2 regions of the Agarivorans aestuarii genome follow, and region 2 is predicted to be linked to the other one. Evidence: predicted binding sites of a transcription regulator. Region 2 holds the regulator's gene; the other holds the start of a gene.

Region 1 (7,455 bases), 360 kb from region 2:
CGTCAACCCTTTGTAATTGTTTTAACTGAGTCGTTAGCTCTGAGAGCTGCAATTTCAGGGCCTGGTCAATAAGTTCTTCGTTAGTTAAAGACTGCAATTTGTCAGCTGTTAGTTTTAAACTGGTTTTTTCTGAGGCAGTTAAAATTGAGATTATTTCAGACTTTAACTGCTCTAATTGTTGCGTGAGTCGCAACTGATAATCTCTAAATTCCACGTTTAAGCCCAATTATTAAATGAGCTAGCAGTATAAACACCGGGTCTAACCCCGAGATATGATGTGAATCAAAACGAAACACTAAAAAGCTATATAACTACTTTTATTAGGGTTTTGTTGATCTAATACAGAATATGAGCAAATAGTGCGAAGAAACGTAAAGCCAAGCTTAAGGAAAGGTCAATCTTTGCATTGCTGTAAGCGGATTTGCTTAACAATAGAATTGGTATCTTTTAATACTCTGATGTTGCGAAATAGATCGTCGGCTTCGGTGTAGTAGCCAGAAAGATATCTTAACCACTGTTTCACCCGGCTTTGGTAGTACTTGGCTTTTTCACTGGTGATTTCGTGTTGAGAATAGCGGATGAGTAGCTCAATCACTGCTGACCAAGGCAATGGTTCTTCGTCACCTCGTACTACTTTAGCAAGGTTCGGAATAGTAAGTGCGCCGCGGCCAATCATTACATCTTCACAATCGCTGGCTTCTTTGCACTGTAAGTAGTTTTCTCGGTTCCAAACTTCTCCATTAGCAATAATAGGAATAGAGAACTGCTGTTTAACTTGCTTTATATAGTGCCAATGCGCTGGCGCTTTGTAACCGTCGAGCTTGGTCCTAGCATGAATGGTTAGCTCATTGGCGCCTGCTTCTTGCACAGCTTGTACAATATCAAAACAGTCATCTTTGTTTTCCCAACCTAAGCGAATTTTGGCAGATACAATATGCTGCTTGGGTACGGCTTTTCTTACTTCACTTACAACATCATAAATCGACTGAGGGGCTTTTAACATAGAGGCACCACCGCAGCTTCCAGTAACAGTATTGCTGGGGCAGCCAAAGTTTAGATCTAAACCATGAGAGCCAAGTTCGATAGCTCTTACCGCATTTTCTGCCATGGGACTAGGATGCTGGCCTAACAGCTGTACTCTAACCGGGGTGTGGCCTGCTATTAAACCTTGCTCCTGTAGTTCCGGGCAGTACTTGTAGAATACTTTGTCGGGCAGGGCTACGTCAGTAACACGAATGAACTCTGTTACGCACCAGTCGTAGCCACCACAACTAGACAAAAGCTGGCGCATGGAAGCATCTGCGACACCTTCCATTGGGGCTAAAACTACGCGCATAGTAAACCTTGGTTTGAAAAAGCGGCCATTCTAACGGTTTGCGGCGTCTCCCGCTAGCAAATTAGCAAGGTAAACTATCTTCCTAGATATGTTAGTTGCTCAGTTTATTTCCATGTTTTTGCTGGGTGTTTGTAGAGATGATGCTCACGTATAATTGATTTAGATCAATGTTGATTGAATTTAGTTTAAAGGTGAAGTTTAGATGGACCAGCAGTTTAAAGAAGATTATAACGTATTCTATTTCCTAGGTTTTGTAGTAGCTTTGCTGTTGCCAACCTTACCTTTGAGCTTGTCTCTACTAAAAATGTTTGCTTAGTTTTTAGCTATTATCTAGCTTAGCACTGCGTTGCTTTATTGCCATAAACTGAGATAATTAAAGATTGTAAATACGCCCATCCTGTTTGGGCGTTTTTTTTGGAAAATGGAAGCCGGTATGAGCAGCGCTAATCTTGAGTATATAAAGAACGCAATTAAAACTATCCCTAATTACCCAAAAGAGGGGATATTGTTTAGGGATGTTACCAGTTTAATTGAAGATCCTAAGGCTTTTGCCTTGGTTATTCATGAGTGGCAACAGCGTTTTGAAAATCTCGGCATCACTAAAATTGTTGGCACAGAAGCGAGAGGGTTCATTTTTGGAGCGCCGTTAGCGCTGGCTTTAGGGGTTGGCTTTATTCCAGTTCGTAAACCTGGCAAGTTGCCTCGTGAAGTCATTGGCGAAAGCTACGAACTTGAATATGGAATGGATACCTTAGAGATCCATACCGACGCTATTCAACCTGGTGACAAAGTACTGTTGGTTGATGATTTAATTGCAACTGGCGGAACTGCTGAAGCGTCGGTTAAGTTGATTCGCCAACTCGGTGGAGAAATCAACTATGCGGCCTTTGTTATTAATTTGGTAGACTTACCTGGCGCACAGAAATTAACGACACTCGGAGTAGAATCAACTTATCTAGTTGAGTTCGAAGGCGAATAGGACAACAGCATTTAATGAATTATCAAGCCCTAGCGAGAAAATGGCGGCCAAAAACATTCCAGCAAGTGGTTGCCCAGCAACATGTATTAGCAGGCTTGATAAACTCTTTGGATCAGCAGCGCCTGCACCACGCCTACTTGTTTAGTGGCACTCGTGGTGTCGGTAAAACTACCATTGCGCGCTTGTTTGCTAAAAGCCTCAATTGTGAGCTTGGAGTCTCTTCTAATCCTTGTGGTAAGTGCAGTAATTGTGTGGAGGTTGACCAAGGTAACTTTGTTGACTTGTTGGAAATTGATGCCGCCTCACGCACCAAAGTAGAAGATACTCGTGATCTGCTAGACAACGTACAATATAGCCCAGCCAAAGGGCGCTATAAGGTGTACTTGATTGACGAAGTACATATGTTGTCTCGCCATAGCTTTAATGCGCTGTTAAAAACCTTAGAAGAGCCACCAGAGCACGTTAAGTTTTTGCTGGCAACCACCGATCCGCAAAAGTTGCCAGTAACGGTATTATCTCGCTGCTTGCAATTTCAGTTAAAAGCGCTAAGCGAAGAGCAAATTTCTCAGCAACTTGCGCATATTTTGGATGCTGAACAGCGCCAATATCAGCCAGCAGCACTTACCGCGTTAGCGCATGCCGCCGATGGCAGTATGCGAGATGCCTTGAGCTTAACTGATCAAGCGTTAGCCTTGTCTAACAAAGAGCTAGCCTACCAGCAAGTACTTAATATGTTGGGAGTGTTAGATCCTCATCAGTTACGTCAGCTTCTTTGTCATGTCGTTGCCGGACAAACAGAATCGGTATTCAGCAAAATCTCAGAGTTAGCGAGTATGTCGCCTGATTACGAGCACTTGCATCAACAATTAGCTGAGATTATTCATAAAGTAGCGATGGCGCAGGTGCTACCAGCAAGTCAGCATGATGAAACAATTCAAATGCTTGCAGAGCAGGTAGATGCTCAGTTAGTCCAACTTCTGTATCAAATAGCTATCACTGGTAAGCGAGATTTTGCTTACGCGCCGAGTCCGCGTAGCGGCTTTGAAATGACCGTGTTGCGAATGTTGGCTTTCCAGCCTGCTGAGCAGGCCGAGGTCTCGACGCCAACGACTACTAGCGAAAGTGGCCCAAACACTTCAGATTTAGCTGATAAGAGTTTAGTTAAAGAACAGCAAGAGATTATTGAGCAAGCCACCCAGCAAGGCTATGAAATGCCTACAACTCCTGCGGTTTCACATGCTAGGAATAAGGCACCTACTCCCGTTGATAAAGACGAGCGGGTAGTGCAGCGAGAGCAGAGCATTGCTAAGCTAAAAAATCAGTTGCGTGGTGATAATTCTGAGCAACAGCAACAGCAACAGCAACAGCAACAGCAAGTTGAACAAGTTGCATCACCACAGGATGCTGTCAGCCCTGTAGAGCCAGCAGCAGAAGCGGGTATAGGGAATAGGCCACCAGTGGCAAGCCATCCGGCGCCTTCCCAAACACCACCTTCATCAACTCAAGCTGCTCCTCAGGCCAACACCAAGCAAGCCGCTGTTAGTGCAGATCAAGCAACGGTTGATGATAGTTATTATGCTCAGTTTGCTGAGATGAATGCTGACGCAGAATATGAAGAGCCTAATTACGCTGCCGAATATCAAGTTCAGGACTTACCGGCTGCATTGCCTAAGTCTGCTCCATTAGATGTACCTCAAGCACCGGCTAAAGAAGAAACAGCATCTTTATTGCAGTTAAGAAGCCAGCTACGTGGGCGAGGAAAGTCCGAAAAAAAGTCTAAAGAGGCGGGCGCCTCCAGCACTAAAACGCCAAATCTAGCTCAACAAGCGCCGAGAGAGCCGATCAATAGTGAGGCTGAAAACAACCAAGCAGACAATAATCAGCAAGCCACTCAAGTGGTGGTTGTTGAAGAGTCAGTCAAGTTTAGCGCTAGCACCAGTGATAATGACGAACGTTGGTCTGAGATGGTTAAGTTTATGGAACTTGGACCTATCGCTCGACAAATTGCGATTAACTCCCTCTATAAATTGGATGGCAGTACCGTAACGTTGCTGCTAAAGCCTCAGTTATCTCATTTGCCTAAGCCCAGCTCGGTAGCAGAGCTAAATCAGCAATTGAACGCATGTTTGCAACAGGGTATAGAGCTAGAAATTAATGTTGGTGAAAGCCCAAATGGCAAAACACCTTTAGAGTTGGCACAGTTACTTCATCAAAAAAATACCAATGCAGCCATTGATAGGTTATTGGGTGATCCTAATATCCAAGTATTACAGCAACGCTTTGGTGCAGAATTAGATAACGACAGTGTGAAATACCACTGAACAACTTGATTTTCGACATTAATCTAGATGTAATGTCGCAGTTATAACTAATAGAAGAGAAGAGAATAGTTATGTTTAAAGGCGGAATGGGTAACCTAATGAAGCAAGCGCAGCAAATGCAAGATAAAATGCAGCGCGCTCAAGAAGAAATCGCCAAAATGGAAGTTACTGGTGAGTCAGGCGCAGGCTTGGTGAAAGTTGTTATGCTTGGTAACCACAACGTTCGTCGTGTTGAGCTAGATGAAAGCTTAATGGACGACGACAAAGACATGATTGAAGATCTACTGGCTGCAGCGGTTAATGACGCTGTACGTCGTGTAGAAGAAACTAGTAAAGAAAAAATGGCTGATGTAACTGGCGGAATGCAAATGCCTCCAGGTATGAAAATGCCATTCTAAGCTAGCTTAGAGCAGCAAATTAATTAGGCCGCATTGCGGCCTTTTTTGTGCAACACTTAGCTTGCACGAACTTAGATTAAAAAGGTAGCAAGATGAAAGTATGCGGTGTAGAAATAAAAAGTAATGAAGTTATTGTTAGCTTGCTAACGCTGGAAGATGGATTGTTTCAAATTCCAGATTGTCGTGTGCGCCGCCTTACTTTAAGCGATATTAATAGTACTCAGCATTTACGTGATTTCCAGTTTGCCTTTACTAAGCTGATGAGTGATTACAAGGTTGAAAAGGTAGCGATTAAGCAGCGTCCAATGAAGGGTAAATTTGCCGGCGGTGCGGTAGGCTTTAAGTTAGAAGCGGCTATCGAGCTAATTGGTGAGCTAAATGTAGAGTTAGTATCAGCCACTAAATCTAAGCAAGTACTTAAAGATAATCCAATGCCAGTAGAGTTTGCTGCAACGGGCCTTAAAGCCTTTCAAGAAGCATCATTTACTACTGCATATGTAGCCTGCGTGGCTTGAACTTAAAGCTCTGTTTAAGGGCTGGAGTGAATTACAGCTAATAAAAAACCGATGCTTTGGCATCGGTTTTTTTGTTTAAAGCTTAAGGCTTAAGTCTAGTAAGCTTCGTTGTGTACAGAGAGTACTGCGCGACCAGAAGGATCAGCGTTGTTTGCAAAGCTCTCATCCCAAGCAATTGCTTCAGGCGTTGAACATGCTACAGATTTACCGTGAGGTACACACTCTGCTGCAGAATCCTGTGGAAAATGCTCTTCAAACATACCGCGGTAGAAGTAAGCTTCTTTGGTATCTGGCGTGTTAATTGGGAAGCGGAAGGCGGCATTCGACAATTCTTGGTCAGACACTTCTAATTCAACCAATTCTTTTAGGCTGTCAATCCACGAGTAACCAACACCATCAGAGAATTGCTCTTTTTGACGCCAAGCCACTTCAGCAGGTAAGTAACCTTCGAAAGCTTCACGTACAATGTGCTTCTCGATTTTCTCGCCAGCACACATCTTAGCTTCTGGGTTGATGCGCATTGCAACATCCATGAACTCTTTATCTAAGAATGGTACACGGCCTTCAATGCCCCAAGCTGCAAGAGATTTGTTAGCACGGTTACAATCGAACATGTGCAGTTTCTCAAGCTTACGAAGAGTTTCTTCGTGGAACTCTTGGGCGTTTGGTGCTTTGTGGAAGTACAAGTAACCACCGAATATTTCGTCAGCACCTTCTCCAGAAAGTACCATTTTAATGCCCATCGCTTTAATCTTACGGGCCATTAAGTACATAGGAGTAGACGCACGAATCGTGGTTACGTCGTAGGTCTCAAGGTGGTAAATAACGTCTTTAATTGCGTCAATACCTTCTTGAACCGTAAAGTGAATCTCGTGGTGAACCGTACCTAAATGGTCGGCTACTTTTTTCGCAGCAATTAAGTCTGGCGAGCCCACAAGGCCAACTGCAAATGAGTGCAATTGTGGCCACCAAGCTTCAGAGTTGTCATTATCTTCAACACGCTTGTCGGCATACATTTTGGTAATTGCAGAAATCACTGATGAATCTAAACCACCAGATAGCAGCACACCATATGGTACGTCACACATTAGCTGGCGTTTAACGGCAGCTTCTAAAGCTACTTTTAGATCTTCCACGCTAGCGTCGTTGTTTTCTACGTTTTTGTAGTCCATCCAGTCACGCTTGTAGTACTTAACAGGTTCGCCGTTCTTGCTGTACAAGTAGTGGCCGGGAGGGAACTCGCTTACGGTTTTACAAATTGGCGTCAGCGCTTTCATTTCTGAGGCAACGTAAAAGTTACCGTGCTCATCGTAGCCAGTGTAAAGAGGGATGATACCAATATGGTCACGACCAATGAGGTAAGCATCTTCTTCAGAATCGTATAAACAAAAACCAAAGATACCGTTTAAGTCGTCTAAGAACTCAATACCTTTTTCTTTATACAAGGCTAAGATGATTTCACAGTCAGACTCTGTCTGAAATTCAAAATCAACATTAAGCTGAGCTTTAAGATCTTTGTGGTTGTAGATCTCGCCATTTACTGCAAGAGCGTGAGTTTTTTCGGGATTGTATAGAGGTTGTGCGCCGGTATTCACGTCAACAATTGATAGACGCTCATGCACTAAGATGGCATTTTTTGAAGTGTAAATACCTGACCAGTCCGGGCCACGGTGGCGTAAACGCTTTGACATCTCAAGTGCTTGCTTACGCAATACACTGAGGTCAGATTTAATGTCTAGAACTCCAAATATGGAACACATACTCTTCCCTTAACTACTTTGTGTTTACTCTCGAACAAATGGTACTTCGCCATTTGTTCCAATATTGCCCTCAATTTGCCAAGATCAGAAATTATTGCAAGTCCTGAATGACATTTTTTGCTAAAAAAGGCCAGAAAACTAATAAT
Region 2 (7,455 bases):
AATGCTCGAACTAGTATTAATGGTCGATGATAAGTTAGCTGCCAGAGTTTATCTTTCAGATACCATCAAAAAAGACGCTGTTAGGTTTTCTCAAGGTTTAAAAACTCGAGACATCTCGCTTTCAATGTTAACTGGAGATGACTCTGCACAAGTGGAATATGTTGCAAAACAGTTACATATCACCGACATCTCCAGCGGCGCTTTACCTCAGCAAAAACTTGAAGTGGTTAGAACTAAAACGCAAAAGTCCCCTCACCTGTTAATGCTTGGCGATGGAGTAAACGACGGCCCAGTTTTGGCTGCTGCACCGCTGTCGGTTGCTATGGGTTTAGGCACCGACATCGCAAAATCTAGTGCAGACGCGGTGTTGCTCGGCAGCAAACTTACTACCTTACTTACTGCAATGGACCTTGCTAAAAAGACAAAAAAGATTATTGCGCAAAACCTCGCGTGGGCCTTGGGGTATAATGCCCTGATATTGCCCTTGGCAGTAGCAGGTATAGTTACACCCTATATGGCCGCTATTGGCATGTCGTTATCATCCCTGGCGGTACTCACTAATTCCTTAAGGTTAAACAAGCAATGAGTATTATATTTGTCTTGATCCCCATCGCCCTCATCTTTGTATGTGTAGGAATTGGTATTTTTTTCTGGGCTGTTAAAAGCGAACAATTCGAAGACTTAGACCGCCAAGGTATCAACATACTGTTTGACGATAAAAATAAGAGCAAACATGACGATGATCGCCCAAGCTGATTTTGCTGCTGCATTTATCACTGGTTTATTAGGCGCCACGCACTGCATAGCAATGTGTGGCGGCATCGCTTGCATCTTAGGGTCTCGCGCAAACAATTCCTCCAATAAGTTTTTAGTAAGTATCGGTTTTAACCTAGGCCGCATCCTAAGCTACTCGATTGCCGGTGCTATTGTTGCCGGCTCTATTCAAGCCATTAGCCAAGTTCATCGCTCGGTTTATATGTTGGTTGGTTTGCAATGGTTTGCTGCAATAATGCTCATCTTACTGGGCATCCACCTTACTCGTTGGTGGTCCATTCTTACTCCCCTAGAACAACTTGGAAAAGGTTTATGGTCAAAGGTACAACCTAGGGCAAGTAAGATGTTAGCACTACAACATCCAGTAGCCAGCCTACCTTTAGGCATGTTATGGGGTTGGCTACCTTGTGGTTTGGTATATTCAACTCTGGTATTAAGTGCTAGCCAAGCACATTGGCTAAACGGAGCAGGCGTGATGTTTAGTTTTGGTTTAGGTACATTTAGTGTGATGTTGCTGGCTGTATTACTGGGCCAACAATTGACTAAACTAATGACAAATCGAATATTACAAGTGTTTTCAGGATTGAGTGTTTTATGTCTGGGGATCTACCAAGTTGTTACATTGTTGTAGCAATAGATCTAGAAAACTTATTACATAAAGAGTAGAATTGCCTCGAACTCCTATAGCATAGTTTGAGTATGAGCATTAACCCAAAAGCTAGTCAAAGAATCCAAACTGGTGGATGTGAAATCCACTGCCAAGATTGCAGTATCGCCCAGTTATGTATCCCTTTCTCTCTTAACGAGACAGAGCTAGATCGCTTAGATAGTATTATTGAGCGTAAAAAGCCTATACAGAAAGGTGAAGAAATATTTGCTGCTGGTGATAAGTTAAAAAGCTTATACGCCATCCGCTCTGGCACAATTAAGTCCTATACCATTACCGAGCAAGGTGATGAACAAATTACCGGTTTTCATTTAGCTGGAGATTTAGTTGGTTTCGATGCCATTAATAACCAAGAACACCCTAGTTTTGCGCAAGCGCTAGAGACATCGATGGTATGTGAAATTCCGTTTGATACCATGGATGAATTGTCTGCCACCATGCCAAAATTACGCCGTCAAATGATGCGCTTAATGAGTAACGAAATTGTTGCAGACCAAGAGATGATTTTGTTACTAAGCAAGAAAAATGCTGAAGAACGCTTAGCTGCCTTTAACGGTTTATCGCAACGATTTTCTGAACGAGGCTTCTCGCCTAGAGAGTTTCGTTTAACAATGACGCGTGGTGATATCGGCAACTATTTAGGGCTAACTGTAGAAACCATCTCCCGTTTACTTGGTCGTTTCCAAAAAGCAGATATGATTGGAGTAAAAGGCAAGTATATCTCAATAACAGACCGAGACGCTCTCCGCCAACTAGCTGGTACCAAACAAAGCTAAGTATCTAATAACACTGACCTGATTTACATCAATCTATGGTAAAAAAATCTAGGTCAGTGTTAACTATCTCTAATTTATTTCCTACAAAATGAGCTAAAGTTAAGTAGCTATTCCAGACGATTCTAGGAGCTGCTTTATGATTAAGTATCGTAATATTTTGGTGGTTATCGACCCCCTTCACGACACCCAGGCGGCTTTGTCTCGTGCAGTGTTTCTTGCACAAAAAGAAGACAAGGCAAAAATCAAAGCTCTACTCACTATTTATGACTTTTCTTACGAAATGACCTCCATGCTCTCAGGCGAAGAACGTGAAGCAATGCGCTCAGGCGTTATAGAGGAGCGTAATGTTTGGTTAAATGAAGTAATTGCTGCAACAAACACCGCTGGTATAGAAATAGAAACTAAGGTAGTTTGGAATAATCGATTATACGAAAGTGTCATTGAAGAAGTACTCGACTTTGGTCACGACCTAGTGGTGAAAGCGACACACCCCCACCCAACTTTACAGTCTATTATTTTCACACCTAACGATTGGCACATTTTGCGCAAATGCCCTACGCCAGTATTGATGGTAAAAGAGCATGATTGGCCAACGGAAGGCAAGATCGTTGCTGCGATACACGCTGGTGCCGAAGACGAAGAGCATCACAAGTTAAATGAACGAATAGCAAATGAAGCAAAAGATCTAAGCAAGTTACTCGATGCTAATTTACATGTAGTTACTGCCTATCCAGCAGCTCCGGTGAATATTGCCATAGAGTTACCAGATTTTGACCCGCTTAAGTACAACAAGAACGTCATGGAGTTCCACAAAACCGCACTCAATAAGTTTGTAGAAGAACAATTTGAACAAGCGGTTACTACACATCTAGAAGAAGGCTTACCCGATGACGTTATCCCCGAGGTGGCAAACGATATAGATGCTGAAATCGTTATATTAGGCACCTCTGGCAGAAGCGGCTTTAGTGCGGCACTTATTGGTAATACAGCTGAACATGTTATTGACCAATTAGACTGTGATTTATTGGCGCTTAAACCGCAAAACTTTGTGAGTCCTTTTCAAAAATAGATAGTGCTTAACTAACGTAAAACATTGCTTAAGCAAAGCGGGGTTATATAATAGCCCCGCTTTTTTATTGGGAACACACTATGTCAGTTACAGCAAAACAACAATACAACCACAACAAACTACAAAAGCGACTTCGTCGTCATGTTGGTCAGGCAATTGCCGACTACAATATGATTGAAGATGGTGACAAGGTAATGGTTTGTTTATCTGGTGGTAAAGACAGTTATGCAATGCTAGACATACTAATGAACTTGCGTGCTCATGCCCCGATACACTTTGATATTGTTGCCGTTAATTTAGACCAAAAACAACCGGGCTTCCCAGAGCACATATTACCCGAGTACCTTGACGGCCTAGGTATTGAATACAAAATAGTAGAAGAAGATACTTACTCGATTGTTAAAGATAAGATCCCAGAAGGTAAGACAACCTGCTCGTTATGCTCGCGTTTGCGCCGTGGAATATTGTATCGAACGGCTACTGAGCTTGGCGCTACAAAAATAGCCCTTGGCCATCACCGTGACGATATTCTAGAAACGCTATTCTTAAACATGTTCCATGGCGGCAAGCTTAAAACCATGCCACCAAAACTTGTTAGCGATGATGGTAAGCATGTGGTTATTCGCCCGATGGCCTATTGCAAAGAAAGCGATATGGAAAAATATGCTGAGCTAAAATCTTTTCCTATCATCCCCTGTAACCTTTGTGGTTCACAGGAAAACCTACAACGTCAGGCAATTAAACAAATGCTAAATGACTGGGAAAAGCGATTTCCTGGTCGAATTGAATCAATGTTTAGGTCTGTTCAAAATGTTGTGCCTTCACACTTACTAGACCATCAACAGTTCGACTTTAAATCAATAACTCGTGATAGCGGGGTTATTGATGGTGGTGACATTGGCTTTGATGCTCCAGAGTTAGAAGACCAGCCAAGCCAACAAAGCCAGGCTGGTATTGTGCAAGTTGTTGAGCTTTAACCCGCTATAATCGGTGTGCGGGTTGGCCAAATTTTTTGGTTAACCCTCATCATTTGCTGTAACTCTTCAACGTAGGCTTGACCGCGTTCAGAATAACTACTCAGTTGAGTCGCGAGCTCTATCGCATTTAATTCTCCGCTAGCACGAGCTTGATTACGTTGCTGCTGGAAGCCTTTGTAAGCTGGATGACTGTTTAAATTGTTCATATAAACGCTTACAGACTCATACACACTATTAAACCTTCTTACTTCGTGATTAGCACCATCGTTACGGTTTAACGGAACCAAACCACAGCCTTTTTTATAACACCATTGACCAAATAAATTATTACCTTCGCGAGCAAATCGCGAGGTTCCCCAAGCAGATTCATTCGCCGCCTGTGCCAATACCAATGCTGGTGGAATTAAATCAACTTTAACTAACAATTGTTGTATTTGAGTGTTCGCATCCAGTGATTGCTCTACTCGATATAGTTCACCAAGTTCGTTTAAGGTTTGTTTCTGTTTGTTTGAGAGGGCTGAGCTCTTAGCTAACTTTGCGGCTATAGCTTCCACTTCTGAGCGTTGCTGTAATATTTTGCTATTGCTTGCTTCTATTAGCGGAGTAAGAAAGTTGGTAAAAGTTTGCTTCTTCTGTTGAACATTTTCTATTTCGTGCAGTGGAGGTAAATTTTGTGATTGTGCTTGCTGCTCTGGGGATTGTTCACAAGCAATCAAAAATGCTGCTAGTAATCCCGCTAAAATAATTCTTTTCAATTATTAACTCTTAGTTCTGAAGTGAGCTCACTAAGAAACTCAGGTACTAATTCGCTGGCGGGGCCGTAATAACGTTCGCCAAATTCGCTTTGCATTTCCGATGGCTCTAAGTTTAATTCAATAGTGCGCGCATCATGGCTCGCAGCTTCGTGAACAAACCCTCCGGCTGGAAAAACATGACCGGAAGTACCGATCGCCATAAATATATCACAGTGATTAAGTTGGTGATAAATTCTATCTAAACCAATTGGCATTTCGCCGAACCAAACAACATGAGGTCTAAGTCGCGTCGGAAATTGACAACAGGTGCACAACACGTCACTACCTAAGTCTTCCTTCCACACGGTTGTCTGATTACTAATTGGGCACCGTGCTTTTAGTAATTCACCGTGCATATGCAACACATTCTTACTGCCTGCTCGTTCATGTAAATTATCGATGTTTTGTGTAATAACTAGCAATTCGATGTCTTGATGCTTCTCAAGTTCTGCTAAGGCAAAGTGAGCTGGATTAGGATGAACATTGCCGTCTTGTAACTGCTTACGTCGTAGATTATAAAACTGATCAACAAAATCTGGTGAGCGTTGATATGCCTCTGGAGTGGCAACATCTTCTACTCGATGCTTTTCCCATAAGCCGTCTGCATCTCGAAATGTTTGAATACCTGATTCAGCAGAAACACCTGCCCCGGTTAAAACAATGACATTTTTTTTCATATTCATCTTCTTTTCATCTGATTCAGGTACAAGCTACTATAAATATATAATAAGACAGCATAAGACCCCATCCTACTTAAGTTGTAACAGTGTTCATCACGCAGCCTTTTAACTAAGTATTAACATACTAGCTAGTAGGAATTTCGACATAAACTAAAATATCTAGTTTCTACTTCCATTGTGACATTCAAAATCAAACTTTTGCGGCATATCTCGCTTTTAACACTTTTAAGGTAACTAAATCAGGGAATTATCATCAGCTGTGCTAATCTTGATCTAGCGCAATAAAAACTTGATAAGCCAGAATGTCTACCGGCTTGATACTATATTCATATATATTGAATAGTTTTGCGCTAGTGGTCAGTTATTCGGCATTCTACCGCGATTACGGTGTTACAATAATGTTGACACCCAATATTTGAATGTTTATGTTGTTATTGGCTCAAATTAGCACTCAAGCAAATTATTCGAGTGATATACCCCACAATAGAAGACAAACTGTACAGGGAAGAAAACATGTTAAAAAACACGCATATTAAAGCTGCTGTTGCTGCTGTTGCACTAGCCTTTGCTGCTAACGCAAGCGCTGCTGAAGGAACGTTAGACAATGTGAAAAGTAAAGGTTTCTTACAATGTGGCGTTAGTACTGGCTTGCCAGGTTTTTCAAACCCAGATGCTGACGGCAACTGGCAAGGTCTTGATGTAGACGTATGTCGCGCAGTAGCTGCGGCCGTTTTAGGTGACGCATCTAAGGTTAAATATACTCCCCTTACCGCCAAAGAGCGCTTCACTGCACTTCAATCAGGCGAAATTGATATCCTTTCTCGTAACACTACTTGGACGCTAACACGTGATAGTTCACTAGGTTTGAACTTTGCCGGTGTTAACTACTATGACGGCCAAGGTTTCATGGTAAGTAAAGAGCTGGGTGTTTCTTCAGCTAAAGAATTAGATGGTGCAGCTGTTTGTATCCAATCTGGTACTACCACTGAACTAAACCTAGCGGATTACTTCCGTGAGCACGGTATGAAATACACTCCAGTAGTATTTGATACTTCAGACCAAACAGTTAAAGGTTTTGAAGCAGGCCGTTGTGACGTTCTAACTTCAGACCAATCTCAGCTTTATGCTCTACGCATTAAGCTAGCTAAACCAGATAGCGCGATGGTTTTACCTGAAATCATTTCTAAAGAGCCTCTAGGTCCTGTTGTTCGTCAAGGTGATGACCAATGGTTAAACATTGTTAAGTGGTCTCTATTTGCAATGATCAATGCAGAAGAATATGGCCTAACTTCAGCTAACGCAGATGACATGCTTAAGTCAACTAACCCTAACGTTCGTCGTATCTTAGGTTTAGAAGGTCCTAAAGGTAAAGGTTTAGGTCTTGATGACAAATGGGGCTACAACATTGTCAAGCAAGTTGGTAGCTACGGCGAGTCTTTTGAGAAGAACGTAGGTACAAGCTCTCCACTAGGTATTGCGCGCGGTGTAAACGCCCTGTGGAATGACGGTGGCTTCCAATACGCTCCACCAATTCGTTAATTTCTACCTTATTAGAGCAGGGCTTGCCCTGCTCTCTTCGTTTTAATCCTACATTACTAGGTTACATTATATGGCTGCTCATCCTTCTTCAAAGGATAACTCAGCAAATAGTCTTCGTAAGATCTGGTTTGATCCCAACGTAAGAGCGCTAGTTTTCCAAATTATTGTCGTTATCGGTG

The links. The regulator FNR, encoded in region 2, switches genes on or off when oxygen is low (the NO sensors DNR and NnrR bind a similar motif). The targets are predictions, from matches to a motif close to TTGATCTAGATCAA.
Region 1: the regulator FNR is predicted to act here: its motif matches at 1,491-1,504, upstream of apt (adenine phosphoribosyltransferase).

What each region holds. Positions count from the first base shown of each region.
Region 1 covers NZ_AP023033.1:1,968,557-1,976,011, forward strand. Annotated here, with positions in the region: gene K5609_RS09165 (TraR/DksA family transcriptional regulator) at 1-214, opposite strand, end outside; gene K5609_RS09170 (tRNA-dihydrouridine synthase) at 395-1,336, opposite strand; gene apt (adenine phosphoribosyltransferase) at 1,770-2,315, shown strand; gene dnaX (DNA polymerase III subunit gamma/tau) at 2,330-4,636, shown strand; gene K5609_RS09185 (YbaB/EbfC family nucleoid-associated protein) at 4,708-5,034, shown strand; gene K5609_RS09190 (DUF3010 family protein) at 5,127-5,549, shown strand; gene asnB (asparagine synthase B) at 5,645-7,309, opposite strand.
Region 2 covers NZ_AP023033.1:2,324,567-2,332,021, forward strand. Annotated here, with positions in the region: gene K5609_RS10840 (heavy metal translocating P-type ATPase) at 1-586, shown strand, start outside; gene ccoS (cbb3-type cytochrome oxidase assembly protein CcoS) at 583-756, shown strand; gene K5609_RS10850 (sulfite exporter TauE/SafE family protein) at 734-1,405, shown strand; gene fnr (fumarate/nitrate reduction transcriptional regulator Fnr) at 1,474-2,217, shown strand; gene uspE (universal stress protein UspE) at 2,354-3,286, shown strand; gene ttcA (tRNA 2-thiocytidine(32) synthetase TtcA) at 3,367-4,263, shown strand; gene K5609_RS10870 (glucosaminidase domain-containing protein) at 4,260-5,018, opposite strand; gene cobB (Sir2 family NAD+-dependent deacetylase) at 5,015-5,734, opposite strand; gene K5609_RS10880 (amino acid ABC transporter substrate-binding protein) at 6,251-7,276, shown strand; gene K5609_RS10885 (amino acid ABC transporter permease) at 7,347-7,455, shown strand, end outside.